DNA from 4 places in the Porphyromonas pogonae genome. Region 4 is predicted to be linked to each of the others. Evidence: riboswitches for the same ligand, from Rfam matches in the RefSeq annotation. Region 4 holds a riboswitch; each other region holds the start of a gene.
The links. A riboswitch is a leader RNA that binds a small molecule or an ion and turns the genes downstream of it on or off. The one in region 4 is predicted to bind cobalamin.
Positions count from the first base shown of each region.

Region 1: it holds a riboswitch for cobalamin, as region 4 does, so the genes downstream of both, VYJ22_RS01955 (ABC transporter substrate-binding protein) here and VYJ22_RS04075 (TonB-dependent receptor) in region 4, are expected to answer to the same signal.
Region 2: it holds a riboswitch for cobalamin, as region 4 does, so the genes downstream of both, VYJ22_RS01690 (4-hydroxyphenylacetate 3-hydroxylase family protein) here and VYJ22_RS04075 (TonB-dependent receptor) in region 4, are expected to answer to the same signal.
Region 3: it holds a riboswitch for cobalamin, as region 4 does, so the genes downstream of both, VYJ22_RS05690 (TonB-dependent receptor plug domain-containing protein) here and VYJ22_RS04075 (TonB-dependent receptor) in region 4, are expected to answer to the same signal.

Region 1 is NZ_CP143258.1:480,498-488,507, reverse strand. Features, by position in the region: gene cobN (cobaltochelatase subunit CobN) at 1-1,040, opposite strand, end outside; gene VYJ22_RS01965 (ABC transporter ATP-binding protein) at 1,037-2,062, opposite strand; partial or broken gene VYJ22_RS01960 (FecCD family ABC transporter permease) at 2,067-3,098, opposite strand; gene VYJ22_RS01955 (ABC transporter substrate-binding protein) at 3,098-4,270, opposite strand; cobalamin riboswitch at 4,470-4,665, opposite strand; gene VYJ22_RS01950 (MGH1-like glycoside hydrolase domain-containing protein) at 5,885-7,456, opposite strand; gene VYJ22_RS01945 (alkaline phosphatase) at 7,508-8,010, opposite strand, start outside.
Region 2 is NZ_CP143258.1:400,103-408,112, forward strand. Features, by position in the region: gene VYJ22_RS01665 (acyl-CoA dehydrogenase) at 1-1,133, opposite strand, end outside; gene VYJ22_RS01670 (aldehyde dehydrogenase family protein) at 1,164-2,516, opposite strand; gene VYJ22_RS01675 (4-hydroxybutyrate dehydrogenase) at 2,553-3,668, opposite strand; gene VYJ22_RS01680 (acetyl-CoA hydrolase/transferase family protein) at 3,713-5,005, opposite strand; gene VYJ22_RS01685 (NifU family protein) at 5,049-5,348, opposite strand; gene VYJ22_RS01690 (4-hydroxyphenylacetate 3-hydroxylase family protein) at 5,367-6,827, opposite strand; cobalamin riboswitch at 7,154-7,357, opposite strand.
Region 3 is NZ_CP143258.1:1,483,077-1,491,086, forward strand. Features, by position in the region: gene VYJ22_RS05680 (helicase HerA-like domain-containing protein) at 1-122, opposite strand, end outside; gene VYJ22_RS05685 (transcriptional regulator) at 281-616, shown strand; cobalamin riboswitch at 828-1,015, shown strand; gene VYJ22_RS05690 (TonB-dependent receptor plug domain-containing protein) at 1,118-3,178, shown strand; gene VYJ22_RS05695 (sirohydrochlorin cobaltochelatase) at 3,217-4,179, shown strand; gene VYJ22_RS05700 (IS5 family transposase) at 4,325-5,632, shown strand; gene VYJ22_RS05705 (glycosyl hydrolase family 95 catalytic domain-containing protein) at 5,659-8,010, opposite strand, start outside.
Region 4 is NZ_CP143258.1:1,066,789-1,074,798, forward strand. Features, by position in the region: gene VYJ22_RS04065 (MFS transporter) at 1-992, shown strand, start outside; gene galK (galactokinase) at 1,112-2,263, shown strand; cobalamin riboswitch at 2,487-2,715, shown strand; gene VYJ22_RS04075 (TonB-dependent receptor) at 2,885-5,230, shown strand; gene VYJ22_RS04080 (PepSY-associated TM helix domain-containing protein) at 5,325-6,806, shown strand; gene spt (serine palmitoyltransferase) at 7,621-8,010, shown strand, end outside.

The sequences.
Region 1 (8,010 bases), 590 kb from region 4:
GCAATAGTGATCTCCTGAGGGTGTGTCATATCTCTACACCCGATAGGATACCCGTCTATCTGACCGTCAAATTCTGGATAATAAACAGCAGATACCAAAGAAAACGCATCGAGCCCCTGCACAGATTCCTTCCACTGCTCGTAAGAGAAATAGGTATAGTATGCCTGTATTACAGGGATGTTCATGCGCGCAAGTAACGATGGTGCAGATGTACCGTTTTTCTCCATCCAAATAGAACCGCTTTCCTCGAAGATCCCCAAGGAATAGCCCAACGTATTCACCACCACATCTACCAGCAGACCGTCAGGGTCATAAAAATACTCCTGCACAGTAGCCGTCACACCCTTCTCGCCCGTGAGATTATCTTTCGACGCAGTAGTATAAATAGGTATTACCACTGTACCCGCACTATTGAGGGCGGTTATAAGCGCGTCGATGTGGCGTAAGTTTTTATCAGCATACAAGTGATATGGTATCAGCACACCCACCACATAGCACCCCGCGTCTTTCGCCTTACGTACCTCAGCAAGATAATTCGTCTCTAATTCATCAGTGATATAAAGTCCTTCCCACTGCGGTATTACTGGAGGAGCATAATCAATGTCGATACCTCCGTAGTGCGAAGCAATGAATTTGTTTAGGTTGATCAGGTTAGTTGTGTTCTTGCACTTGATGTATTTGAGTATCGTATTACCATCAGCCACACTCACTCTGAGCCACAGCATCATCTCCGCCATCTCATCAGGCATGGTGCTGTAGATAAAAATCATCTTCTTATCAGCGTACTTTTGCTTGAAGCGGTTGAACTGTTTGAAATAAGCAATACTGCCATGAGTCATGAGCAGAATAAAGTCAGACGAGTCCAGCGTAGACCAGCTATCGCCCTCTGCCACAGCCTCGGCATCGAGTGTGGAGGTGCTTATTTTGCTTGCCGATATTACAGTGTCGCTACCCGACCTACACAAGGCTTCGTTCACCTCATCGAAAGGAGGTAGCGTAGTGTGTGCATCCAGCACATAGGTTATGTGATACGACTTCATGGGTGCGACGTATGAGGATAAGACATAGCATGTAATGCTTGGATGAGTGTTCTGATAGAGTCAAAGGAAGTCTTATCCGTTGCGGTACTGAGGATCCAGTCTTCATCGCGCACTGTTATGGCAAACCGGCAAGAAGCATCAGAGGCATTGACGTAGCCGTTACGATGCAGAGCATTTACCGTCCAATCAAACCTCAAACCATTTCCTTCTATTTTTATAGGATGGAGCGATGAACTATTCACTATAAACTTACCTTGATGAGCATCGAAAGTAAGATGACTATTCCCGAAAACCTGCTCAAAGCCTCCGTTGAGGATGAGGTCTTCCGGAGCTCCCGCTTCTATATCGCCATGCTTATTCATCAGCCACACCGTATCCGCCCACTGTAAAGCGAGGTCTAATTCGTGCGTCGAAACAAGGATGCTTTTGCCTGTTTTGGATGCCAGATCCTTGAGCATAATCATGATTTCCAACCTACCCGGCAAATCGAGATGAGCAGTAGGCTCGTCGAGTAGCATCACAGGTGTTTCCTGAGCCAAAGCACGAGCTATCATCACCCGCTGCTTCTCTCCATCGCTGAGCTCACTGAAAAACCTCGACTCAAATCCATTGAGATTACATTGCTCAAGAGCCAAGTATATCATATGTTTATCACGCTCTCTCAACTTTCCCCGTTGATTCACATAGGGGTATCGCCCAATAGAGACAATATCCCATACGGTAAGATTGTTTGTGGTAATCTTATCCGTGAGCACAAGACTTAGAAGTTTGGATCTGTCACTGTCTCTAAGCTTACCCAATTCATGGCCTGCGAGATATACAGCACCGTTCAAGGGGCTTTGAAGTCCGGCTATAGTATGCATCAGTGTAGACTTACCGCAACCATTGGGTCCCATGAGCATGACCAGCTCTCCATTGAGTACGGATAGATCTATCCGATGCGATACCTCGTATACACCTCTATGCGACTTATAGCCTGTAGCAAGGCTCTCCAGCCTGATATTATCTTGATGTTTGTTCATCTACTTAATTGAATACGAGTCTTTTCTTTCTATTTTTAGCAATAATAAGTATGACCACGGGAGCACCTATCAGAGAAGTGATGGCATTGATGGGCAATACAAATCCCTTGCCCGGTACCTGCGTTATGATATCACACACCAGCATCAGCAGTGACCCGCACAACATCGTTGCAGGGATCAGTATCCTATTGTCCGAGGTCCTGAAAGCCATGCGTGTAAAGTGCGGTACGGCGATACCCAAAAAAGCTATAGGCCCCGTGAATGCCGTAATGCAACCACTGATAATGCTGGTAATAAGTATGAGTGCCATACGTACCTTGCCCACACTGATACCTACACTGCGGGCATAGTTTTCACCGATATTCAGAGCATTCATATATTTGGGCATCATCAGGGATAAGAACAATCCTATGGAAACGACAGGCATCATAACCTGCAACTGGCGCCATGTTGTACCCGAGACACTACCAAATGACCAGAGCAAATACCCCTTGAGCGTCTCATTGTCTGTAAAAAACTGGAGTATCGAGATTACGGAACTTGCCATAAAACCTATCATTACCCCAACGATGAGTACAGATATAATATCCTTGAGCCATGAAGCTATACCGGAGATGAGCATAAGCACCACCAACGCTCCGATAAAAGATGATAATACTATACCCCAAGTATTGGCTACCCCCGATGTCTATATAAGTCCCGGAAATATGGTAAACGACATGGTATAGATAGCTACACCTACACCTGCTCCGCTATTGATCCCCAAGATAGATGTATCTGCCAGCGGATTGCGAAATAGGTTCTGCATCTGTAATCCCGCTATAGATATACCGGCTCCTGCAAAAAGAGCGGTAAGCGCTTTGGGTAGGCGGAAGTTGCGTATTACATAATCCGTAGTATCCATAGCGGAGGTATTGAACAAGGCGTTTATTGCATCGGACATGGATATATCCAAACTACCCCATATCAAATCAAGGAAAAAGCAGAGTAGCGTAAGCAATGCCGCTGCCACAAAAGCGATGTTAGTTCTCTTCATCATTTCTTAAGCTGCATCCAATAAGTTGTTTCATAGTCAGGCAGTAACTGCGGACGTGTTATCTTGATAATATCTTTGAGCAGTAAATCCGGTCGGTAGAGACCACTCTCCCAAAAGTCATTGCCGCCATTCTCATTGACTCGCTTGCGGTCTATAAACACCATGCCGTTGGCCGCAGCATCAAAATGCTTGTACCGGTCGTTGAGCGCCAAGAAGTCAGCCATGGTAAAAATCTTACCAGTCATCATACATATCCATATCTTTGCATGGCGGTGACGGCTAAAGATGCGCTCGAAACTACAGGGCTGGCTACTCACTTTGCCCTCGGCATAGTCAAACTTAACCCCTGCATCTCTAAACATAGAGGTGGGATAGCTAAACTCACCCGGCAGATACCACGTGCCTTTATAGTCCAGACCATACATGATGGGGATAGTATCGGTTTGTTGCGCCACCAGCTCTTTTGCTTTGAGGTAGTCTTCCTCTATTTTGGAGAATAATTTGTCGGCTTTGGCATTACAGCCCAGGAGCATGGCAGTAAGCTTCATCCATTCCGCACGCCCCAGGAGATTACGTTCTTTCCACTCATTGTAGAGTACGGTATTGATACCGGAGCTTATGAGCTCCTCGTCCTTGTCGGACATTCTGGACAAATCCTGTAGCACCACCTCAGGGTGCAAAGCGGCTATCTGCTCTATATTCTTAGCCATACCCCGGGCTATCTCTTGCACTTTACCCTCACTGATGCGTTTACGCACCTCCGGATTACAGATATTTTTTATATTGGAGCAACCTACAAGCTTATCCACCTTGCCCAGCAATGGTAATACTCCCACTTGAGTAGTAGATAAGCAGGCAATATTTTTCAGGGGAACAGGTATGAAATAGCAATTGCGACATGATAGTTGAGGACGTTTCTCACCCCGCGGATACAATATATAGGTAGCCATAGTATCAGGAGTGTCAGGGCTAAATACCATGACCTCTTTGTAGTGATCATGATTTTTCACCTCAATACCTTTGGCATATTTGAATTGGACAGGATACGAAAAGTCGGCATAATCAATAGATACACTATCTATCGCTTGTGTGTTTTTGCTACGATTTCCATTACAAGAATAAAACAGAAGTACCAGCAAGATCGAGTAAAAAAAGCAGATGTTTTTTTTCATCAAGGCGATTTTTTTGATATTTATTATATACGGATCGCCAAGAAAAATACAAGGAAAGGAAGCTCTGACCTCATAGCGGGAGGAGCAGTACATACACTGACTGTTGTATAAAATTCTTTTCAACCCGAAAGAACTTAAAACAAAAGGACTCCCACAACCCGATAAGACATATAGGTGATATCAAACATTCGTCTATATTATCGGTAATGATACTTCGGCAGGTCTTCCGACTCAGTCTAAATCATAGTGCCTTCCCGCTTGTGGCAGTGACATTATACTATGACATATACGACTTTACGGCTACGGGGATAGCTTTGGGATTACACCAAATTCCCTTTTAATCAATCGATATTCCATGCAAAGAATATCTTTGAACCGAATGTCCTGTTAGTTGCGACCACCTGTCGCTAGCTTTGCTCTAATACGAATACAATAAAAGCCTACATTAAATAAAGTTATACGCATCCGATTCAGCTAAGCAAAGATATAAAAATTTAAATTGTGACTCTTCGTACAACCCAATAATCATTAGCCCTGAGAGCCACTAAAGAAAAGCATCACCACTCCTGTGGCAACACATCTGGTTAGGATTATCACTTTACATGAGACTAAAAGAAAGATAATATAGGCTACCGCACCGTAGCTGCAGGGCAGAGCAAATCGGGTACCAAATGAGGGCACCGTAAGTTCACATCTCTTCAGGATAAAAGTAAAAAAATAGGGTTACACCTCTTGACAAAGGGGGGTACGATGTTGTATCTTTGTCTTGATGACAATTACTTTTTATCCCACACGTATGAATACTCCGAAACATCACCTATACCCCACGAATACAGCAAAACGCTCGCTCAGTGACTTGCTGGCAGCGGTATGCACTCCACGAAGCTTACACTTTGTCAAAATGCAATAGAAAAGATAAAATATCAAATTGTCAAAATGTAGCCAACTACACTTGACCATCACAACAAAGCCGTATAGAGGACACCTGCACCTCTTTACGGCTTTTTCTGTAGGAAAGCTCAAAATGCACCCGTATTTTAATTAAAATGTCTCGCTAATTTAACTAAAGGACTCTCCTGTTTTAGTTATGACACCGAAATGTTTTAGTTAAAATACTTTTGTGTTTTAGTTAAAATACAACTTTATCTCAGTTAAACAACGACTGCGATCTACCTCTACACCTCAAGAGGCTCAATTATACAAAAGTCACTGCGCCACCCAATCTTTCAAAAAGCCAAACCCAACAGTACATTTACATCATTTTGAAACATATTAAGCCACATTTGCATCAATATGACGATTTCAAAATTCTGATTTTTGTCAGACTAAACATCCGCTCAGTTGTTATAAAAACAGCTGAATTGAAGACTGCCAAGTCAGATTTTCGTTTGTTTTGCATCAATGCCAACGGCAAATCCTCTTTGAGATCCAATAGCAACAGTTTATAACCAGGCATGTGTAGTGAGTATTTGTTGTGTTTTTATCAGTTAGAATATGATGCTACACCCTGATGCAAGAGATTGAATACATCCTGAAATAGCGGTACACTACCCTGAAATTCATGAAGAGCAGAGAGGGGTTCCCTTGTGTGGGGTCCCCTCACTGCTTTGTAGGTTAGTAATTGGTGCGATCAGGGGTAACCGCTATGGTTTCTGTGCGATCGCCATAGTTGACAACTAACTTGAACGCTTTATTGGTTTTGATGGAAAGTTGTGGTTTCGAGGCTGCACTTGTGCGAGCCGATGCAATCAAATCGATAGAGCCTGTGGGTCCGAAGGGATATCGCTTGATACCGTGCCTTACCGTTTCGTTGAGATCCCATGTAATGGTATTATTGATATAATCACCTTTGATCCCCAGCATGTATTCTATGAGAATGGAAATAGGCGGCAGTCCTGTCCAACCTATAAAATCCTTACGCGCCATGAAGCCGGGCTCAGCCTTTTCGGGAGCGTAATACTCCCAAAAGGTATGGGTACGACGATAAACATCGAGTACTTGGCTATAATGATTGCGTGCTATTTCGAGAGCTTGTTTTTTATATCCTTTGTTGTAAAGCCCGTTGATCACCATATAGTTGGTACCCGGCCAGATCCCCCCTTGCCAGTAACGACCATTGTCACGGTACTTAGGATTGTCTGCACTGAGCGAGGGTACCCTATATTTACGGTTAAAGGTATTCGGGTTGTCCAACTCTGCTGTGAGCCTATCGAGCTTTGCCGAGTCGAGCACATCGGAATATAAAGCCCAGTATGCACCGATGCCTTTGGTGTAATTGAGTTTGCCATCGGCATATTGATCATATAAGAAGCCGCTCTTCTCATCCCATAAGTTGGTGCTGATATAGTTTTTGAGCAACTTGGCATCGTCTTCAAAGTCCTCAATCTCTTGCCAACGCTCGAGATAAAGCCCCATCTCAAGCAAGAGATTGGCAATAAAAAGTTGCTGTAGATTGGTATCCAACCAGATCATGTGACCATGGCTGAATATCATATTGTATTCCGGAGACACTCTGGGCATATTGTCCATACCGGTACCCCAGCCACTGGACCAATAAGTACCGTTGCGCCAAGTACGGTTGAGTTTGAGCCATTTATAATAGGCACATAGTACGGGAAACACTTTGTGCAAACGCTCGGTGTCGCCAAACTGCTTGTAATACACCATCTCACACCAAGGCAGAAGATTGGGACCTGTGCTTACAGGATCATAACGCTCGAAACAGTCGGCACCATCAGCTTTGATCTCACGACAGATGAAGCCGTCAGGGTGTTGTTTGGCGTAAAAGTTGTCGAGCGTCTGCTGGAAAGGAAATAAACGAGTGCCATAACGGGCAAACATGAGAATAAAGCAGGAATCCCACATGAAGATATTGCCATTGTACGCTGTATCGAAGTACGTAGAGACAAACCCTGATCCCTGTAACGGATGTTTGAGGTTTCTGACGGCAAACTCCCATGCTTTCCAGTACATTGCTAGTTCATCAGGATACCCATCCCAGATAGGTTCGGGTAAGATATTTTTGGCTTGGGCAAAAGACGGTACGGGTGTTTTGTGCGCGGGTAGCGTACGATACACATTGTCCGTGACCAGAGGCTCCTTGACATATGTGTTTTTGTAAGGCAAGTTGTATTTAGTAGCTTTAGTTTCCTGAGCCGTACATATCTCCGATACGCCCAAGAGCATAGCCCATACAGCAATTACAACCCGCCATGTAATAGACCTCTGTGTCATGCTTTACAGGTTTAGGACTTTCTTTATTTTGTCGAAAAGAGCAGTGTTTTCATAGATACCGGAAAACTCCTCCGCACCGGGGCCATAAACATATACAGGAACCATGACACCGCTATGCCCACCTGTAGAGAATTTACCTTTTATCTCTCCCTTCTGCAAATCACCACCTACGAGCGTAAGCCCTCCCGTTTCGTGGTCAGCTGTAACGACTACGAGCGTTTCGCCATTCTTTTCAGCCCATTTCATCACAGCTCCTATGGTACGATCAAAGTCTGCCATCTCCTGCATGAGCATGTCCAAGTCATTGGAGTGTCCGTAATCATCGATTTGTGAGCCTTCCACCATCAGGAAAAATCCCTTTTTGTTAGCAGAAAGGAGATCCATTGCCTTCACCGAAGCTTTTGCCAATACGTCTTTGCGAATCTTAGGCTCGGGAATATCCACCGTATCCAATACGGCAAATACTTTACCGGACTTAATGGCGGCCACGTCATCCCACTTCATAG
Region 2 (8,010 bases), 670 kb from region 4:
AGTAAATGAGAGGCGATCACGATACGCTGCACTTCCGATGTGCCTTCATAAATCTCGGTGATCTTGGCATCACGCATCATTCTTTCTACCGGATATTCACGGGTGTAGCCATAACCTCCATGGAACTGAATAGCTTTGTTGGTCACTTCCATGGCGGTCTCGGCTGCGTATAACTTGGCCATAGCAGCATCTACGGAGTAGTTGATGTGCTGATCTTTCTTCCACGCTGCTTTCCTTACAAGTAAGCGAGACGCTTCGATACGGCACTTAAGATCCGCAAGTTGGAATTGGGTATTTTGGAATTTGCCGATAGACATGCCAAACTGCTTACGCTCTTTGACGTACTTTACGGTCTCGTCCATGGCTCCCTGGGCTATCCCGAGAGCTTGTGAGGCTATCCCCACACGACCACCGTCCAGCGTTTGCATAGCAATACGGAAACCGCCACCAAGAGAGCCTAACAGATTCTCCTTAGGTACGATGCAATTCTCAAAAATTAGCTCACATGTTGCAGAGCCTCTGATACCCATTTTCAATTCTTTCTTACCAATCTTGAACCCCGGCATATCTTTTTCTACAATGAAAGCTGAGATTCCTTTGACGCCCTTGCTCTTGTCCGTCATGGCAAAAACAATGTATACATGAGCGTATTCGGCATTGGTGATGAAGATCTTTGTACCATTGAGGACATAAGAGTCTCCATCGGGCACGGCAAATGTCTGCTGAGCTGAAGCATCTGTTCCGGCATTGGGCTCTGTGAGGCCAAAAGCGCCGATCCACTCTCCGCTACACAACTTAGGCAGGTATTTGCGTTTCTGCTCCTCGGTGCCGTGCTCGAAAATAGGAGCACAGCACAAAGATGTATGAGCCGAAAGCACAACCCCGGTGGTAGCGCAGTGACGTGACAACTCTTCTACAGCCATAGAATAGATCTCATTGGTGCCGCCGGCACCTCCGTATTCTTTAGGAAAGGGTATTCCCATCATGCCTAAAGCCGACATCTTACGTACCGTTTCGATAGGGAAACGCTCATCGCGGTCGATTTCCGCCGCCAAAGGTTTTACTTCTCGCTCGGCAAAGGCGCGTATCATTTGCAGAAAAAGCTCCTGCTGCTTTGTCAAGTTAAAATCCATATAATATAAATAGGTAGGTGTGTTTAACGTTTATTGCCAGATCTGCTCGTCGCTCGGCACTTGTATACGTGCAGATATTGGAGCGATACGGGTAATATTGAGAAGATGTTTATATGTGAAGTTTTCCGAAATAGAGTTATTGCCCCAGGTACCGCAGCCCAAAGTATTGGTCACGGCAAGTCCGTTTTGGATGGAACCACCAGCTGTGGTAGCGCAAGGAGCATTTACAATAAGACGGGAAACAGAGATTTCAGTACCGGCTTTGATGATATTGGCCTGATTGTTCGAGTGGATGCCTGCGGTGTGTCCGCTTCCTTCCATAAACAGGTTGGTTTTTGCGATATTGATAGCTTCTTCAAAGTTAGTATATGGGAATGCAGCCAATACCGGGCACATCTTTTCTTTACAGATAATATCTTCTTTGCCTATACCATGTGCTTCCACTACGAGGACACGTGTGCCTTCAGGAACATCAATACCAGCTTTGCGGGCTATTGTCTGAACACTCTTGCCCACGATGTCACGAGCTATACCGCCGTTTTCGAAGATAGCGTTTACCACTTTGTCACGGTCATTTTCAGGAACAATATAGGCTCCATGGCTACGGAATGCATCGAATACTGCATCTTTATCATTGACGTGATAGATGAAACTTTGTTCGCCCGAGCAGATAATACCGTTGTCGAAAGAGCGTCCGGTAATAACCTTTTCTGCTGCATCTTCAAAGTCGATGTAACGATCGAGGATCACTTGTACATTACCGGCGCCTACACCGAACGAAGGTTTACCTGACGAGTAAGCAGAACGTACCATAGGCATACCACCTGTAGCTACCACTACGTCTACTTCAGACATCAACTCCTTTGTTGCTTCGATAGACGGCTCTTCGATCACCTGGATCAGATCAGCCGGCACATTGAATTCGCTTACTGCTTCTTTGATAAGTTTTACAGCATGAGCCGAGCAATTTTTAGCTTTGGGGTGTGGAGCGATGATGATGGCGTTTTTGGTTTTGAGAGCAAAGATAATCTTTGACATCGGGGTCACGATGGGGTTAGTCATCGGAGTAATACCGGCCACTACGCCTATAGGCTTGGCTATTTCGATAAGCCCCGTTTTGTCATCGATGTTGAGTACTCCCATTGAGATTTTTCCTTTGAGGTTGTACCATACTCCTTTTGACTTGTTGCGGTTCTTAGCCACCTTGTGCTCATAGACACCCATTTCTGTTTCGTCTACAGCTTCACGAGCCAGGATTTCAGCATTGTCATAAATCGTTTTTGCTGCAAGTTTTACCATTAAGTCTACAGCGTCTTGATTAAAATGAGATTGATACTCCTTTTGTGCAGCGCGTGCGCGTTGCACCATTTCCTTAATCTCCATAGTTTGCGGTCTTTTATTTATTATTTAATATTAGGATCAATACAATTTTCTGTAGATTTCGGCAATTTCCTGCTGCGATAGTGCTACATAGTTATTGGCGAGCAGGCGTTGTTGTGTTTGCATTACTGCCTGGGCAAAGAGTTCTATTTCTTCTTCCTTCATTCCATACTCTCTGAGCTTTTGTGGAGGAAGCAGTGTATTGAGCAACTTGTCCAAAGCATCATACACCTCCTCTGGAGCACAATGTAGTAAAGCAGCCAATTTTTTATTCAGCTCAACAATAGAACCCTTGGGGTCTTTGCTGAAATAAGCTTTGAAAACAGAGGTGAAGAAGCGAGTATTGGCTTCACCGTGCGGTACATGGTAGTTGCCTCCGAGGGGATATGAGAGAGCATGCACGGCACCTACGCCGGCGTTGCCGAAGGCTATACCCGCAAAGTTACTGGCCATAATCATCTCACCCATTTTCTCGAAACGATATTCCGGACCCTTCTCGGCAATATTTTGGAATACATCTATAATAATCTGCCATGCGGCTTCACTGAATATTCTGGTATATGGGTTAGCTTTGGGCGAAACGTACGACTCTATAGCGTGGATCAAAGCATCTATGGCGCTGCATGCATAGAACTTGAACGGAAGCCCCTTTAGCAGTCCGGCTATTATCACGGCATCATCGGCAAGGATGGTATCATCGGCAAGGCCCATTTTGGTGTGACGGCTCTTGATCTCTGCAATAGATAGGTTGGTAACCTCGCTACCGGTACCACATGTAGTGGGGATGATAATGAGTTTTTTGTCCTTGACGAGAGGTTTTTTGTGATCGAAAGCATCCAATACATCATCCAAATCTTTCAAGACAAACAGCTTGGAGATGTCTATGACTGTACCGCCACCTACGGCAATAACACGATTGAAGGTCTTGCCTTTGACATCATGTAGGATCTTGTTCATCATCTCATCTGAGGGCTCACCGAGTCCATACTTCTCCTGCATCACAAAAGTACAGGGCAAGTTGCACGCTTTCATAAACGGCTCGTAGATGAACTCGTTTGTGATCACCAAATCCTTTTCATTCAGTTCAAATGTTTTAGCAAAGGATTCGAAACTATCGAACTCGTGAATGACTGTTTTAAGTTTGAATAATTGCATTTTTTTAATGTTTATTGGTTTTGTTTTTGGTCAATAGATTGGAGTCAGCCGAACTTCTTTCGATAAAAGGTTAATAAGTCATCACGGAAATCCGGATGAGCTATGGAAATCAAAGCCTCGGCTCTCTGTCTCAATGTTTTTCCTTTGAGGTGAGCTATGCCGTACTCTGTTACCACATAGTCCACTTCATTGCGTGATGTCGTTACCGCTGCACCATCGGCTATGCGGGTCACGATGCGTGAGGATGCACCTCCACGAGCAGTCGATGGCATAGCCATGATACTCTTACCTCCTTTGGAGAGTGAAGCACCTCTAACGTAATCTACTTGACCGCCTACGCCACTAAACTGACGGTCACCAATACTTTCTGAAACAACTTGTCCCATCAAATCCACCTCGATACAGCTGTTTATGCTTATCATATTATCGTTTTGGGCTATTACTGAGGGGTTGTTTACATAGTCCACCGGATACATCTCCACGTCTGGGTTGTGATCTACAAAGTCATAGAGGGCTTTGCTACCCATGAGGAATGTTGCGAGCATTTTGCCGGGGTGCAGTGTTTTCATCTTGCCGTTTACTACACCGGACTTCACAAGTTCCATTACACCGTCCGAAAACATCTCCGTATGGATACCCAGGTCTTTTTTGTCTTTCAGGAAGAGCAGTACAGCATCGGGTATAGCACCTATACCCAGCTGTAGTGTAGCTCCATTGGGTACGAGGTTGGCACAGTTTTTTCCTATAGCTTGCTCTACATTGCCTATCTTAGCTGCCGGTAGGGTATAGGGGGCATAGTCTGTCTCTACAATGTAGTCCAGGTCGGATACATGGATGAGATTGTCCCCGCCTATATATGGCATCTGTTTGTTCACTTCAGCAATTACGAGAGGAGCGCATTCGGCTGCGGGTTTGGTGTAGTCACAAGAGATACCAAAGCTGCAATAACCGTTTTCGTCAGGCTCTGATACCTGCACCAAGGCTACGTCTATCTTGAGCGTTTTGTTTCTGATCATCGCAGGCACTTCGTGGAAGAATGCCGGGAAGAAATCGGCTCTGTTTTCTTCTATAGCCTTGCGCGAATTGGCACCTACGAAGTTGGTGATGTGTCTGAAGTTAGAAGCTTTTTCGGGGTACATGTATTCACCGTCGCCCAAGCAAAGCATGTGATAGATCTCTACATCTTTGAACTTGTCTGAGCTGTTACACAAGGCTTTGATACAAACCTGCGGAACCCCTGCGGCATGTGATACGGCTACTCTTTGTCCGTTTTGTATGTGTTTGATAGCTTCCTCTGCTGTTGTGATTTTCTGTTGATAGATTTCTTTCCAATTCATAAGACAGGGATATGGTTTATTTAGTATTAGTTTCGTCGTTTTTTTATTGTTCGTGTCGTAATATTCGTTTGGCTTGTTGTATCAAATCATCGCTTACTTCATTGTTTACTCTCACCTCGATATTCTCGTTTTGGAATTCTTCCCGTAGAGCTGCTTGTACCACCCGCTCTACTGTTTCACTGGCAGAGGGGCAGCCATGGCACGAACCTGTGAAACGTACCTTAACCAGATCTCCGCTGATGGAGCATAACTGTAAATCACCGCCGTGCGAGCGTAAGAGAGGACTTACTCTCTCACGCAACACGCGGTTCACACTATACATATTAAACATCTGTTTGGTCATTGATTAAGGTCAACAGGTCTATTTGTCCAATGAAGTGTCAATTTTTGCAATATTTCGAGCAAACTCTTTCTTCGATTCAAGATCTCCCTGACGGGCTATCATGATACGCTGAGCTTGCGGTGATCCGGCACCGTGCATAGATTCCGTTCTGTAACCTACGGCAGCAGTACCCAGAGTGATATTTTCGATCAGGCGTAGTACTCTCATTCTGTTCACTACGTCTTTACCTTTGGCTCCCACAAGATATTTTCTTACGAGTGGTCCTACTTCTTCATTCTTCAAGTCTTGCTCAGAAGGCATAGTCACCATGATACCTCCGGCGATGTCTTCTGCCAAGCGTGCTATTTCATAAGGAAGGCGTGTTACGTTTTGCTTACAAACGTTTGCCAAAAGCAGGTTGATCATATAGTTTCCGGCAGGCATCTGTGAACCCTCAGCAGAGCAAGCGATACCGCAGGCAAAGAGTGTTTCATTGAGGTGGATCATCTCGATGAGTTTATCTTTGATATGGCTGGCTTTGGGTACACCATTGTAGTCTGCCGCAAGAGCTGCAGCACCGATGAGCACATCACCCACTCCCACTTTACAACCACCATAGGATTGTCTGTGATAGCCGGCAAATCTCTCCACCATCATACCTGCATAATCATATTCTTTACACATAAATACGCGCTCATGAGGGATGAATACTCTGTCGAATACGACCAAAGCCTCATGGCCTCCAAACTGTGAGTTGCCAAGGTCAATATCAGCACCCGGCTCCATCTTTCTTGTGTCACATGATTGACGTCCGTAAATCATGGTTATACCCTCGGCATCGCTGGGTATAGCGAAGGATACTGCATAGTCGGCATCGGCCTCCCTCATGGCTATTGTGGGCATGATAAGATGCTCGTGCGAGTTTACTGCTCCCGTTTGGTGGGCTTTGGCTCCTGATACCACGATACCGTCTTCACGTACTTCTACGATATGTACATAGAGATCGGGGTCTTCCTGCTGTGAGGGAGCCAGGCCACGGTCACCTTTGGGGTCGGTCATGGCGCCATCGATAACAAGGTCATTGTCCTGAACGAACTTCATGTAGTCTGTAAACCGCTTGTGATACTCGGTTCCCAGAGCCTGATCCATTTCATAAGTCGTAGAGAATATGGCGTTGAAGGCATCCATACCTACGCAACGCTGGAAACAAGCTGCAGTCTTCTGTCCCAAGAGACGCTGCATCTTTACCTTCTTTACAAGGTCGTCAGTGCCTTGGTGTAAGTGACAAAAGCGATTGATTTTCTTTCCTGTGAGATTGGAAGTTGCCGTCATGAGTTCTTGATATTCCGGTTCTTCGGCCAACTTGTAGGTCATAGCAACGGAGTTCATGGACGGACGAATCATAGGATGATCCACAGGGTTGTCAATCTTTTCTCCCATGAAGTAGACGTTCAGATTCATTTTTCTGAGACTATCTTCGTACTGTTTACTCGTCATCATAATATTACCTCGGTTAAAATGTTATTGTAACGTTTAAGTGTAGTTTTATTAAAAAAAATATTTATATCCGTTCAAGCCTTCTGCAACCACGTCAGTGATACGGTAAGGGTGCACATCACCTCATGGCATTTTATGATGCCATGCATAGAGTGTAACACATCCTCAGAGGTTTGCAAGCACAGATGTACGGGAGTAAGTTATTGCGTACGTGTGGTTACATTCCTTTATTATTAGTATCAACTGGCGGCATTTGCTTAGGGCAAAGCCTTACAAAATTGATTATGAAAAAAAATGTACATAATTCCCGCTCCTAAACCCTGAAGCAAGATATTCGCCCGTCATGGCAGGTCTTCTGACTTTTCCCGAATTTTGCGCCTTCCCGTTGTCTGTAATAAGCCCAACAGTGGCTGTGATTGCAAAATTCCCAAATAAGGAATTACAGCTGAGGGTACAGTTCCGGACTTACACCGGATTCCCTTTTCAATTTCCCGATTGATTATCGGTCCATCACCTATGACGATGTAAATGTAGGGCTAATTAAAGAAATAAATCTTTTTTAAGTGTTAATAAATCATAAAATGACAAATTTCGTTTTTTCATGTTCTTTTTTTGATCATTCTAAAATCCTTTACCTAATAGGCTATGAATAATGTCTTTCATACTTATAGTGTACCACAAATTTCGGCGCAAATTGCTTGTTTTTTTAATATTTTAGGTCATATAATTCTTACACAAATTGAATTATATTTTAGTTTGATAAAATTATATGCCATCATGAGTTGCCTTTTTTTGCAGTCTCTTATGTGGGCCTAAGGTGTATATTATGCTTTTTAGCAGGCCTTGATCATAATTTATTGAGGGTGGAATTGCTTTTTGACATTTTGTCAAAAATAAAGATTGATTATCCATGTTACCGCACGAAGGTAATATGCTGATATGTTCTAAACTAAGTAAATTAAAAAAACGTGTAATGATGATGGAATTTCTCATCTTACAGTTACAGCTTTCTGCTTATTTGTACAAAGTCTAAATAAGAAATTGGTTTTTTAGAGGCATATTGTCTGCTGCACGGCTCCTAAATAAATCCTTGCTCGCGATTGGGGTGTGATAATTAATATTTGAAAGATGTGGGCTTTTTACAAGCCTTTTCTTTACATAGTATGATGGTATTCTTATTTAAGTT
Region 3 (8,010 bases), 420 kb from region 4:
ACCGTCTTGCCCGTACCGGTAGCACCCGTAATGAGTCCGTGCCTATTTGCCATTTGGGGAAGAAGACATATTTCATGGTCTTTATTGATAGCTATAAAAGCTCTTTGTGTATTATCAAACATAGATATGGCGGCTTAATTGTGGTTATTATTTGCTTAAAAGTACGCCTTTTGATTTAATGAAGCAAAAAAGATGATTAATAACTGCATCAGATAGTTATGTAATTCTTTATAATCTTACCTTTGTGACGAGTTAATAACCTTGCACAACCAATACGATTATGCTTAAATACTTTGAAGAAGCTGACATTGCAGTCACCGTGGTTGACAATCACGGCACCATTATCGAGATGAACCGCCAATCACGTGAAGTAAACGAAAAAGACGGAGTATCTCTTACGGGCTCCAATGTACTGGATTGCCATCACGGCGCCTCGAAAGCCATGCTGGAGTCGATGATGCAAAATGAAACCAAGCATGTTTATACCATAGAGAAAAACGGTAAGAAGAAGCTCATCTATCAAATCCCGTGGTATGAAGACGGCGTGTATATGGGATTCATGGAGCTCTCTATGGTGATACCTTTTGAAATGGAGCACAAGGTACGCACACCTTAGAGTAAAGCTTTGAAGGCTATGTGACTTTGGCATCCTGTATCCTTTTCATTACCCCATCTTGTATATTGCTCTCTTGCCTATTGGGCGATATTACTATCACTGGAAATGACGTGCTGTAGTGCGTAAAATGACTGACCAAACTTCTCAAAAAGAATGGACATATTGCTGAATTAAGTATATAATTGATACCTTTGTGAAAGAATAAAGTAATCACCGTTCACATCCCAAAGGTGTGGCGTGACTCAAGGGAATCCGGTGTAAAACCGGAGCTGTACCTGCAGCTGTGATCTTTATAAACGATAACGTCTTTTTACTATTGGCCACTTTCTCCACAGGAAGAAGGGAAGGTCGATGTTATCGGAAGAGAGCCAGAAGACCTGCTTATATTCTGTTATTAGATATATCACTTACACTTCACAGGTAATGAAGTAGGTGCGCTTAAACTTACCATAGATTTTGTACACTCGACTTTCTTACCTCTAACATTTATTACAACATCTGATGAGCAAGAAATCATTGCCATTGTGGTTATCGTTATTTCTATTGCCATGGCATCTTTGTGGTCAAACGTCTGTAAAAGATACCATTGTTAAGGAGAATTATCATCTGGACTCTGTCGTTGTTACGGGAACGGGCACACTGCACAAGATACATAATGCTCCCGTACAAACAGAGGTAATATCTTCCCGAACATTGAATTCTTATCAGGGGAAAAGTCTGGAAGAAATCCTTTCGGCTATATCTCCTTCATTTGATTTTAATCAGACAGATATGGGTGCGGGGCTACAGATGAATGGTTTGAGTAGTGGTTATGTACTCATTCTGCTCAATGGGCGTAGGTTGCCGCAAACTATGGGAGGACAAGTAGATCTTAATAAAATCAGTCCTTCTTCCATTGAGCGTATTGAGATTGTAAAGGGGGCGGCATCTTCACTTTATGGATCTGATGCTATAGCCGGTGTGATCAATATCATAACCAAGCGTGTTACACACCCTTTTAAATTAGAGAATACGACGCGTTACGGCTCATACAATGATTTACGCCAATTTGATAAGATTGTTTTAAACTCGAAGAGGTGGAGTAGTGAGACTTCATTTACGCTAAAGCGCTCTGATGGTTGGAAAAATACAGACAAAGAGCTTTACAGAAATGTAGTTTATGATAATAGTGTAACCAAGACTGCCAATAAATTCCTGGATTGGAGTATCAGTCAGAGAATAGGATTTATTGCCAATGAAAACCTGAATTTGCATCTCGAAGCCCAATTTTATAAAAAGGATATATACCGCCCCATGGGAAATCCTCAGTATAGTACATTCAATATGGCTTATGTAAGTCAAAGCTATAATATGGGGGGAAGATATGAGTTAGGAAGGAAAAATTATTTGCTTTTTGATGTCAATTACAATTGGGATGAATATTTACATAAATATAAAGCACAGACTCATGAGGAATATGTTGATAGTCAGGGAAGTATTTATCATCCCGTTTTTTATGCGGGAGACCATGAACGCCAAACTTTGCAACAGTCTATGATCGCAAATCTAAAAGGCGTATTCAACATACATAATCATCAAATCACCACAGGCGTAGAGTATAATCAGGATTTTCTCAAAGCTCCTCATAGGTTGCAAGGCGACAAGATACAAGATACATATTCATTTGCATTATTTACACAAGACGAGTGGAATGTTACCAAGGGCTTCAATGTCACTTACGGATTCAGAGTTATAGAGCATGAGCATTTCGGTTTCAGATTTAGCCCCAAAGTTTCGTTGTTGTACAAAGTAATGCCGGGACTAAACTGGAGAGCCACTTATGCCTCAGGGTTCAAGACTCCTACTTTGAAGGAACTGTATTATCGGTATGAAAAGACAATGATGTCTAAACTCGTTCTGTATCTTGGTGATAAAAATCTGAAACCTCAACTCTCAGACTATTTATCTACAGCAATCGACTATAAGCAAGGAGATTTTACAATGTCACTAAATTTATTTTACAATAAGATTCGCCAAATGATAGCTTTGGTGGAAATCCCAACAGAAGCTTATGATCATGTCAACGAAATAGACAGAACTATGATGTACAAAAACCTTGAAAATGCCCATAGTTCAGGACTGGAGATCAATGTGGATTATAATTTTTTGAAGTATTTTAGTATTGGCGGTGGATACAGCTATAATGACGCTTCAGGAAATCTACTGAATGCTGATAATAAAATAGAACATATCAGGATTGATGGAAGTGCCTTTCATCATGCTACCTTAAGAGCTACATGGAACAAGGATATCACTAAAACATATACGATAAAAGCGTCGATTTTCGGACGTATCCAGAGCAAAAGATTTTATAAGTCATATGGTGATGCTCCCGGATACAACTTATGGAGGCTCAATACGGGACATGCATTTAAATTATCAACCCAGAATAAACTTGAACTTAATGTGGGGGTAGATAATATCTTTGATTTCAAAGATACCAGACCTTATGGATATAACTACGGTACCAAAACACCCGGAAGAACATACTACCTCTCTCTCAAATATGAATTCAGACATTGACAAACATTCACATTATTAACTTATAGTATTTATTATTTATGAAAAAGATTTGGATCATTACATTAACTGTTATTTCAAGCCTTTTTTTCTTGTCGTCATGTAGTAAAGATGATGACAAAAAGGAAGACAGACAACCTGTAAAGGTCGTAAAGCAGCATGAAAAAGCTATTCTTTTGGCTACATTTGGCAGTACTTGGGAAGGCCCTCACAAAACATATCAGAATATTCGAGATGCCTATAAAAAAGAATTTCCCGACTATGATATCTATTTCTCTATGACATCAACGAAATGTATTACGCGCTGGGGGGCTAAAACTCATGAATATTTTGCCACTCCTGACCTTTGGCTCAAAGCCATAGGTGAAGCAGGATACAAAGAAGTCAAAGTACAATCATTGCACGTGATACCCGGTGAGGAATTTGGTAAACTTCGTGATTTTTATATCAAGGATTTTATGAATCAATTTCCTAATGTAAAGGTTTATGCTGGTCATCCTTTATTGTGGGATAAAGATGTTGATATCCCTGTTGTGGCAAAAGCCTTGAATGATATATACAAAAGCTTGGTACATAAAGGAGAGGCTGTTGCTTTCATGGGACATGGCAATCCTGATGTAAGGTATGACTTTGGGAATGTTCGTTATCGGGAGATTGAAAAGGAACTAAAAAGTAAGTACAACAAAAATTACTTTGTGGCCACGGTAGATTATGGTGAGATGCTCATCGATTATTTAGTTGACGAAATAAAAAGTTCTGTAAAAGCTGGTACACACGTCAATCTTGTACCACTGATGTCAATAGCCGGTGATCATGCCAACAACGACATGGCCGGTGATGAGGATCCGAAAGAGAAACCTGAAGATCAAAGTTGGAAAGTAATTCTTAAGAAAGCCGGTTTTTCTGTTGATAAGGATAATATTTACATCAAAGGATTAGGCGATTACCCAGAGGTCCTAAAAGTTTGGATCAAACATACTCACGAGGCCGAGGAAATAGAATAAGGTCGGCCCGGACTAAATTTTAGATTATTTAGTCGCCCCTTAAAATCGTGTTTATTTTCTGATATACAGCAAATTGCACTCTTCTATTCTTTGATAAATCTGCAAGTTTTTGTATCTTTGGATGTAGAAACTTGCAGATTTTTTTATGATACGCCCTACTCAAACAGTTCAATCACTGTTCTCTTCGCTGGACGATTTGCTCAACCAGCAACATCCTCTGTATAAACTTTCCCATAAAATCGATTGGAAAAGATTCGAAGAGGCTTTTTCTTCCTTGTATTGCCCTGACAATGGTCGTCCCGGTAAGCCTATTCGTTTAATGTGTGGTCTTTTAATTCTCAAGCATTTGCGCAATATTTCAGATGAATCTGTTGTAGAACAATGGAGTGAGAACGCTTATTTTCAATATTTTTGTGGCATGCAGGAGTTTACACCCTCCTTTCCCTGCAATGCCTCGGAGCTGGTTCACTTCCGCAAACGTATCGGCGAAAAAGGGATAGAGCTTATTCTTGCAGAAAGTATTCGTGTGAATGATGACAAAAATGAGAAGGATCACCACGATACCGCTTTTATAGACTCCACCGTGCAGGAAAAGAATGTGACTTATCCTACAGATGCCAAGTTGCATAAGAAGATAGTAGGCCAGGTTCTCAAAATCGTAAGGGCTCTCAATCTACCCATTCGTCAAAGCTATACTTTCGTATTGAAAAGAATTTATCGGGATCAACGTTTTCGCAACCATCCCAAGAACCGTAAGAAAGCTCTTAAAGCGGATAAACGGTTACGAACAATAGCGGGACGTTTGGTTCGGGAACTTAAACGAAACCTGGGTAATAACAGGGAGTACGACAAACTCATTTCCCTCTTTGAAAGGATTCTTTCGCAACGGCGTAATTCCACTCAAAAGATTTATTCTCTTCATGAACCGGATGTTCAATGCATCAGTAAAGGTAAGGAGCACAAAAAATATGAGTTTGGAAACAAAGTCTCGATTATACGCTCCATGACGGGAGTGATTTTGGGAGCCTCTTCTTTCCGTAATGAGTACGACGGACATACCATAGAGCAAAGCCTCGATCAGGGGAAGAGACTCACGGGAGAAAGGATTAAGAAACTGGCCGGAGATAGAGGTTACCGTGGGAAAAAAGAAATAAACGGTACGCAAATATTGATTCCAGACACTCCAAAAGCTAAAGACAGTTATTATCAACGTAAAAAGAAGCATCGACTTTTCTGCAAGCGTGCAGGAATAGAACCAACTATCGGACATTTGAAGTCAGATTATCGCCTGGGACGTAACTTTTACAAAGGGCTCTTCGGGGATGCTATCAATGGAATGTTAGCTGCAGCGGCATATAACTTCAAAAGAGCCATGAAGCTTCTTTTGTACCTAATAAACAAAATCAGCGAAACACTCCCAATGGAGAGGATTGCGCTGAAATGTGCTTTTTAAGGGACGACTAAGTAAAGTACTAAGATTTAGGGTGCTAGTATTTCTGCAATCTGTCCTTCCTTCATGGGGATAGCTATTTCACGTTGCTTACCTTGTAACTGCTTTATTTGTTTACCGTTGATCAAAATCCTATACCGGTAACAATGATCAGGCAATAAGACTTTATGTGTATAGGCGCTTTGGGCTCTAATTTTCAATGATTTGAGTACGCACGGTTGTGTTTGATCCCAATGTAAATCACACTCAGCATTGCCAATAACTCTCAGTCCTTCGATCTCTCCTTTTTGCCATGCTTTGGGAAGTGCAGGCAAGGGTTTTATGTATCCTGTTTCGCTGCTTAGCAACATTTCCATGATTCCCGAAGAGCCTCCGAAATTACCATCAATCTGAAAAGGGGGGTGAGTACAGAAGAGATTGGGTAGAGTACCACCACGTACTTCAAGGACTTTGCCTGTTTGGGGATCGAGCTTTTGAGCGGGTCTTAAAAGCATATTGAGTAAACTTAGAGCTTTTTCTCCATCACCCAATCTTGCATAGAAATTGATCTTCCAGGCCATAGACCATCCTGTACTGCTGTCTCCTCTTTTTTCCAATGTGAGTTTTGCTGCAGTGCTGAGATCTGGAGTTTTTTCGGGTGTGATTTCATTGCCGGGAAATAAGCCATAAAGGTGCGAAACATGTCTGTGATTAGGCTCGGCTTCCGTATAGTCTTGCATCCATTCCATTATCCGTCCGTCTTTGCCTATCGTGGTGGGCTTGATTTGCGTCAGTTTCGAGGCTAAAAGATCTCTAAAATTTTTGTCGGGCGTGTTGAGAATCTTGCCGGCTTCAATAGTATTGTGAAATAATTCTCGGATAATTTGATTATCCATGGTTGAGCCTGCGCAAACGCTTGCTTGATCTCCTTCCAATGTGATAAAAGAGTTTTCGGGAGATGTAGTTGGGGCATTGACGAAATATCCATTTCGGGGATCCTTGACTAAAACATCATTGAAAAACAAAGCAGCCTTTTTCATGATGGGGTAAATTCTTTTCAAATAAGAGATATCCCTACCGTAAAGGTAATGATCGTACAAGTGTCGGCATAGCCAAGCAGCACCGGTATTGGTAGCTCCCCAACTCGGATGTTCGCCCGGGGCAGTAAATTGCCATAGGTTTCCCAAAATATGTGTTACCCATCCGTTAGCATTATAAAAGCAACGTGCAGTCTTTTCTCCACTTGGAACAATACCTTCAATCCAACGGATGAGCGATACTACAGATTCGGTATAATTACCTTTTTCTGCAGGCCAATAATTCATTTGCAGATTAATATTGAGATGGTAATCACCATTCCATGGTGCCTGAATTGTTGTAGTCCATAATCCTTGGAGATTGGGTGGAAGTGCATTAGCTCTTGCAGAAGATATTAGAAGATATCTTCCGAATTGCATGTACAGGGCGGCAAGGCCTGGATCGGCTGAGGGATTTTGATTGTATTTACTCAAACGTATGTCTATGGGATCTTCTTTCATGTGGGACATACTCCCTTGAATATCTACTTGAACTCTATTCATTAGCTCCCCAAAAATTTTCTCATGTTCAAGTTGTAAGTTTCTGAAAGAAATTTTTTGAGCTTGATTGATTTGAGTTTTACCGAGGTTGAGAAGATTGGTTTGTTTATTATAATAATTGGTATTATGAGCTGTATAAAGAGTGATCTCAGGAGCATTCACTATAGCGATATAATTTTTGGAATTGATGATTTTTCCGCCTTGAGGTAACTTGGCTGTGGTGATAATTGTATATCGTAACCCTTCTCTTCCATAACCATCATTTAGGGCTCCCGATAAGATCAACTTATTATCTTCAATGATTTGTCCGCCGCGTTCGGGGCGAGAGAGTCCTATTTTAATAGTGTCTGATAGAGCTTGAGTGCTATTGTGAATATGAATAATATTGACATCCTTGTTGTATGATGAAAACAATACTCTTTCCCGATAAAGCTTTCCATTGACATCAATCGTTTCTTTACTAATCCCTTTCATGATGTCCAGACTTCTCCGATATGAGGATACAGAATGGATCATAGGGGAGGATTGAATATTTAAGAAAGCTCCTACTTCATAACTTCCGTATGGAGCACGAGCTCCGCTTCCCAAAGCACTACCTTTACCTCCGCATACAAAAGTATTGTACATCAGATCTTCGGCAACTTTATTTTTGCCATGGAAGAGCAATTGCCTAATCTTTTCCAAATGTTTTACCGCTGATAGATTGAAGGCAGAGGGATCAATAGAGCCACTCCACATAGAGCTTTCATTGAGTGTTATGAGGGTATTAGTAATTCCTCCGTCGGACATCATTCCCTGCCGTCCGTTGCCTAAAGGAATCTGATC
Region 4 (8,010 bases):
GTGCTATTCAATATGTGAAATGGCCTGTAACATTCAATTTTGGATCTATTGTATTGCCTCTTAGTTATTTCATATTCATTATTGGTTCTTTTATTGCAGGTACCGGTCTTACCTATTTGCAGGCATCGGTGAATCCCTACATTGTGGCTTGTGATGTGAAGGGCACCAGTGGCGTACAACGTCAGAGTATTGCCGGTGCAGGTAACTCGGTGATGACTACCTTAGGTCCGCTTTTCATTGCATTTGTAGTGTTTGGTGGTGCCAGTGGAGCTGATATTAAAGTACAATCTCTATTCATCCCTATGGTGGTATTGATTGCTTTTGTTGCGATTCTTTATTTTATTGTACGCCGTCTCAACTTGCCTAATCTTGCAGGAACTTCTGTAGCTAAGGACGAAAAACTTTCGCGCAGCGTATGGAGTTTTAGCCATCTTTCTTTGGGTGTAATAGCTATCTTTATGTATGTAGGTGTGGAAGTTGCTGTAGGTAGTAACATCAACCTATATGCCATCAAGGATCATGGATATACCACCGGTGCTGCTGCCCAGCTTGCATCTATGTATTGGTTCGGTATGCTTATTGGTCGTTTGTGTGGTAGCTTTATAAGCAAGATATCAGCCAATACCCAGTTGGTATTTACCACTATAGGAGCCGGAGTGTTGGTTACATTGTCCATGTTTACGGGTAATCCTCTTCTGCTTGTATTCGTAGGCCTTTTCCATTCTATTATGTGGCCTGCTATTTTTGCTCTTGCTATAGACAAACTTGGCAAATATACCGCAAAGGGCTCAGGTGCACTGATGATGGGTGTAGTAGGTGGTGCTGTATTACCCTTGATTCAAGGTATTTTTGCTGATAGCATCGGCAGTTGGCAGTGGACTTGGACTATCGTAGTCATCGGAGAAGTTTACCTTCTTTATTATGCTTTGGTAGGACATAAAGTAAAACAATTGCCTGAAGACTTTGATCCTAATATGAACAAAGTACAATAAACTTAACCTCGGATTTTGATCAATAGTTAAGCTCCTGCACTTACCTCTAGCTTTTGTGTAGAGGCCTTGCAGGAGCTTATTTCATTAATACATTTAATCTCATAAATATTTTCTAAACTATGGATATCCAGTCAATCAAAAACAAATTTCAAGAGCTTTACCAATCAGAAGGTACATTATACACTTCTCCCGGACGTGTCAATCTCATTGGAGAGCATACCGACTATAATGGCGGATTTGTATTTCCCGGAGCTATAGACAAAGCTATGGTCGCTGAAATCAAACTCAACCATACTGATAAAATACGTGCTTATGCTTTGGATTTGAATGAGTCTGCTGAGTTTGGCCTCAATGAGGAAGATGCTCCTTCTCAAAGTTGGGCTCGATATATATTTGGCGTGTGTCGTGAAATTCAGAAATTGGGTTACAAGATAGGAGGTTTTGACACGGTATTTGCAGGTGATGTACCTCTGGGGGCGGGGATGTCTTCTTCTGCTGCTCTCGAAAGCACTTTTGCTTTCGCTCTCAATGACCTGTTTAAACTGGATATTGATAAATTCCGATTGGCTCTGATAGGGCAAGCTACAGAACACAACTACTGCGGTGTCAAATGTGGTATTATGGATCAGTTTGCGTCGGTTTTCGGTAAGAAAGATAACCTGATGTGCCTTGACTGTAAATCCCTTGAATATCAGTATTACCCTTTTAATCCTAAAGGATACCGCTTGGTGCTTGTAGATAGTGTAGTGAAGCATGAGCTTGCAAGTAGTGCTTACAACAAACGTCGCGAAAGCTGCGAAAGAGTGGCTGCCGCTATCCGTGCTCGTCACCCTGAAGTAGAGTTTCTGCGTGATGCTTCCATGGAAATGCTCAAAGAAGTAAAGAAGGAAGTGACGGAAGAGGATTACATGCGTGCTGAGTACGTTATAGAAGAAGTACAGCGAGTAATGGATGTCTGTGATGCTTTGATAAAAGGAGACTATGAAACAGTAGGGCAAAAAATGTATGAAACCCACCATGGCATGAGCAAGCTTTATGAAGTAAGCTGTGAAGAACTGGATTTTCTCAATGATTTTGCTCGCAAAAGTGGCGTTACCGGCTCGAGAGTTATGGGCGGAGGCTTTGGGGGGTGCACCATTAATCTTGTCAGAGACGGGCTCTATAATGGTTTTGTGAGAGAAGTGACCAAAGAATATAAAGAAAAATACGGACGTGAACCAAAGATCTATGATGTCGTTATTTCCGACGGATCTCGTAAGTTAGAGGCATAGTCCGCTTTACTCCGAATTACTTATAATATAGACAGAGGGGGATTCACAATGAATGCCCCTCTATCTATATTATAACGTTTGGGTATTGATGTGTTTTTAATACGTGCTAATATAGACTGTTGACTTTTGCAACAGTCTCAAATTGCGAGTAAGGGCATGTCAATTTAGGCATGCCCTTTAGTCTTGTGACTAAAAATTCCTTTTGACTAAATAATTCATTATCTTTGCTACCCGATTCAAAGGTGATGCGTTGAATAACAGCGCATAAAAGGGAATTCGGTGCAATACCGAAGCAGTACCCGCTACTGTAATTCCTTCCGTAATATTTAAGTAGGCTTATTGATTTTTACGGATAGTCTTTGCAAACGCCACTATATCAGCATAGAAAGAAAATGGGAAGGCGCAAAGATAATGGGAAGAGCCAGGAAACCTGCCTCTGAAACTATAAATGAATTGATCCGGGAGTTGTGGTCATGAAATGTTTACCCTAATATGAGTATCACTATGTACCGTAGCCAATGCTATGGTGATAGCAAATGAGCCTTTGGGAAGTAAATATCTATTTGTGATTAGTGTCCGGGATAGTTGCATTGTAACATCTTTTTATAACAATAGATATTTATGACCAAAAAAATTACTCTTTGTCTGTTGAGTGCTTCTTTGCTTACTGCTGTCAGTGCTCATGCGCAGAAGAAAGACGACTATTACGAATTTGCCAAAGATTCTGTGAAGAATCTGAACAGTGTAGAAGTGATTGCTTTTCGTAAGGAAGCTCACCTCAACAAAATCCCCGTTTCTTTGAAGAAAACCCCTCTTACAGTGAATAATCTCAATACAGATGTACTATTGCAGCGGGGGATAACTAATCTGCAAACAGCTCTAAAGTTTGTACCCGGGGTAAATATGAGTACTTCATATGGAGCTTTTCAACGTTTATCTATTCGAGGATTCAATGATTCTCCTATTATGATAGATGGGGTGAGGGACGAGCGTACGACTATTAATTCTTATCCTTTTGGAGATCTATATAATGTAGAGAAGATAGAAGTGCTGAAGGGCCCGGCTTCTGTGCTTTACGGTCACTCAGCTGTAGGTGGAATTCTCAATATTGTGCGCAAAGAGCCTACGTATAAGCGCTCACTCAATGCTCATTTGAGATATGGAAGTTTTAATTATCGTGAGGCAGCTTTATCTTTGGGCGGAAATATCACCGGACCTCTCAATTTTTATGCCGGAGTGTTCTATTCTGGTGGTGATCACTGGAGAAATACCGGTGACAGACGCCTTTCTGCTTATACAGCATTAGGTTATACCCATGGTGCTCATAAATTTGTTTGGAGAGCAGAGGCTCGAAGTGATTCCTATGGTACGGAAATAGGACTGCCACCCACTATGCCTGATACGGTATACACAGCCGATGATAATAAATTTTATTTGCCCAAAGGAGCTGTAAGACCGGGTATACCTCGAGACAAGAGATTCAATAATGAGTCGGATTTTATGTACAATAAGGCTTGGAACACTTCTCTAAAGTATACTTATACGATAAATAATGATTGGAAACTATCCAACTATTCATCATTCAGTTATGATGATATAGATTATTTCGGTACGGAGGAGTTGGGTTACAGAACCAGTGACAAGCCTATCTATCCTTACTACATCAAGAATAAGAGTAGTAAAAAATATATCGATATAGATAGTGTGCAGCTCGTTTTCCCTCTTCGTTTCTCTCACATTGCTCGAACATTCCAAAATCAACTGGAAATCGCAGGGACATTCCAAATGGGTAGTGTGTCCAATCATATCCTTGCTGGCTATAGTACTTCATATATGAGAAGAACATCTTTTTCCGGATATGATTTGGGTAAAGATGTTCAAGGTCCCGGACTTAACTCTGTAGTTTCTGTATTTAATCCTGAGAGTAAAGGGCCTATGACAAGTCGCTTCAGCAAAGCTTCTCCTACTCGTATGTGGGTTCATGGTATTTATGCCTCCGATGTAATGGAGTTTACTCAACGGCTAAAGGGAATGCTCTCATTCAGGTATGACTGGTATGACTATAGAGCTCTCAATGATAAAATACCGGTTATAGACGGTAAGCGTAAGTTTGATGACCCGGCATCATCCGAGTATGGTAGTACTAAGTCCGGATCTTTGAGCTACCGTTTTGGTCTTGTATATATGCCTATGGAGAATCTTTCCGTTTATTCGTCGGTAGGAAGTTTTTATATCCCCGACAGACGTATCGCTGATCCTCGATACATATATATTAATGCAGACGGAAAAAGGATAGATGTGGAACATACCAAATCAATCTTCAAACCTACCAGCGGTTACCAACTGGAACTTGGCGCAAGATACGAAATCAACAATAAGCTTTCTGCGATGGTATCAGGTTTTTACATTCGAAAAAATAATGATGTAATGTCACTGGGGACTACCAAAATCATGGAAAATGGTAAGGAAGTGTCCAAAAGACTACTGGGGCAAGTCGCTTCTGTCAATAGCAAGGGTTTTGAAGTAGAAGTAAAGTATACCCCGCTGCCCAATCTGGGTCTTTCTGCCGGCTATGCGCTTAACGATGTTAGGGTGGGCGAGATGAAGGACAATGAATATCTGAAATACAACCAAGCAAAGAACACTCCTCTGAACAATGTGCCCAAACACAATTTCTACACTTATGGCTCTTATGCTTTTGATAAGGGATGGATCAAAGGCTTGTCATTGAACTATGCGCTTACTTATACAGGTAAGATCTACAGATCATATGCTGACAACTTATATTTTGAGCCGTATACCTTACTCAATTTAGGTGCAGAATACCAACTGCCCTGTAACTTCACTTTGGGAGTGAATGTAAATAACGTCCTGAATAAAAAGACCTATGTAGGAGCATTGAATCAAAATCAATTGATGCCTAACGCTCCGACGAATTTCATTGTTTCTTTGAAATACTCTTTATAAAAAGTCTGGTTTTGCCGTAAGGCCGTAAGTTCTGATTGTAGATTCTTACAGCCTTACGGCAAATATTATTTCGCTATTAATTAAAAGATTCACCATGAGAAAATTTATCATTAATACCCATCGCATCTTAGGGGCTATTCTCAGTATTCTTTTTGTTGCTTGGTTCATCTCCGGGTTGGTACTCATTTATCATCATTTCCCTCGTTATTCGCATCAAGAGCAGATGCAACAATTGCAGTCAATTAATGGGACAAATTTGCCTCAGATTGATAGTTTGGGACAACTTATCAAGACGATGGGGGGAGATTCTCTGAAAACAGAACGTTTGCGCATTCAAGGATCAGAAATTGGGGGAGCTTCACCTCTTATAGTCATAAGTCCTGCCAAAGGGAATGATATTAAGATGGACTTGCGGGGAAGTAAACCTGAACCCATAGTGGTGAACTATTCGTATCTTGAGCAAGTTGCTGCCCGATGGAATAGTAAAGTGATTGCCGTGGATACGTTGAACAAGCTGGATCAATGGACGCCTTTTGGGAATCTCAAAGACGATCTCCCTTTTTATAGGATTAGGCTATCGGGGGATGAAGATCGTAGGGTGTATATATCATCTCATACCGGAAAAATCTTACAGGAATCTACCTACAAAGAGCGTGTATGGGCTTGGCTGGGAGCTATACCTCATTGGGTTTACTTTACTTTCTTGAGACAACACCGTGAGGCTTGGATTTGGACTATCATAATTCTTGGAGCTCTGGGTACACTCATGACTATTACAGGGTTTTATCTCGGTATTGAGATTTATTACAAGAATCGGAAGAGAGCCAAGGCATCGCGTTTGTATTCTCCATTCAGGAAAAAACGTTATCAGTGGCATCATTTCTTTGGTACGGTTGGTGGTATTCTTATTATTTTATGGGTTTTTACCGGGATGATGTCGGTTATACATTTCTCTGATAATAAGTCCAAAGAGTTCAAAACCGAAAAACTGTCGGGAAACACCTTGAGTCTCGACTCCTATCATACGGATCTCAATGCTTTACTCAAGATGATCCCTGATGTCAAAAGCATTAATTTTACAGGACTGGGTGATGTGCCGGTAATAGAAGTGATGACTCCGCAGCAGGATTATTACTTTGACGGTAATAGCTCGATTCCTAATCGCTTAAACCTAAGCTCTGAAATTATACTTCAAGAAGCCCAAAAGGTTTTTGGCTCTAAGTATAAATATGATTATAGGGTGATGGACAAGTATGATGCTTATTATATAAGCCATAGCGGTAAGCTTAGCCTGCCTGTTGTGAGAGTGTCGGTAAACACTCCTGATAAACATACATTATATGTGAATCCTGAGACAGCACAATGTCGCATCATTGACAATGCAGCTCGAGAGGATGCGTGGAGATTCAGGAAATTCCACAGCCTAAATTTTTCTTTCCTTGCGAACCATCCTGTGATATGGACCATAGTTATGTGGCTTTTTATGATCATCGGGCTTGTGGCTTCTGCTACGGGATTATGGTTGAGTATTGATTACATTAAGCGACTTGTGAGAAGAAGGTGCCATCGCAATTAGAAATATATTAGGGAAATAAAATACTCATAAGTCAGTAAGCTATAGAGGAAGCCGGGGATAAAAATCATCATCGGGTTCCTCTTCTCTTTTTTGTCTGCATATCTTCTATTATCTTTGCAACCCGGCAATAAGCGTGGGAAGAGATAAAAACGGTTTTGTATATACCCATTGTGCGGGTAAATTATTCTGATCAGGAAGATAGTCTTTATATTCCGGAATTATTCCGGTTACCTTTTACATAAATCTCAACCATGCTTTTGAAAAATATTTAGCCCCTCTTTACTTTCTTAGTTAAGTCTATGGAGTTCTTTTGTTTGAATAATGATAAAGCTTGGAGTGTAAGATAATAATTGTGTAGGTGCAAAATATCTTGACTATTCGTCTCTCTCGACTAAAGTGAGTGTAGAGGTGGTGTTATGGGGCATGTGGCTTGCCCATGCTGTAGTACCAGGATAGAAAATACTATTTTACTGTTAAATCAAACAGCACCCGATATCATTATCCCAAAATGATATACAAAACCAAAGCCATAAATGGTAAAAGGGATGCCATATAATGAAGATTAAGAGTTGTCTCATTAAAAATCTTCATAAAAAGCAATTTGAATAATAAAATTTCTCAGAGCAATACACATTTTGCTTTAAAATGTGTATTTTTGAATCCAAAATATTGCATACTTGTAGACTTGGATGATTGCGCCTGTTTCTCAAGCATTTGCTTTGATAGGTAATAAGGTCTTCCCTTCACAATTCGAGATAATGATATCATACCCGATTTGCCGAAAAAGTTTACAAAATGTTTAACAAACGATAAAATGAAGTTATTGCAAAGCAAGTTGTCACGTTACAATGCCCCACAAGTAGCTCAAGCTGCAGGCATTTATCCTTACTTTCGTAAGATTGAAAGTGACCAAAGCACAGAAGTCGTCATCGATGGCCGTAAGGTTTTGATGTTCGGCTCCAATGCATATTTAGGCCTTGTGAATCATCCTAAAGTGATAGAGGCAGCTGTAAAAGCTACAGAAAAATATGGCACGGGATGTGCCGGAAGCCGTTTTCTCAATGGTACTTTGGATACACATTTGGCCCTTGAGAAAAGACTCGCTGAATTTGTGGGGAAGGAAGACGCCATTATATTCTCTACAGGCTTTCAGGTAAACTTGGGGGTCGTGGCATGCATCACCGGGCGTGAAGATTATATTCTC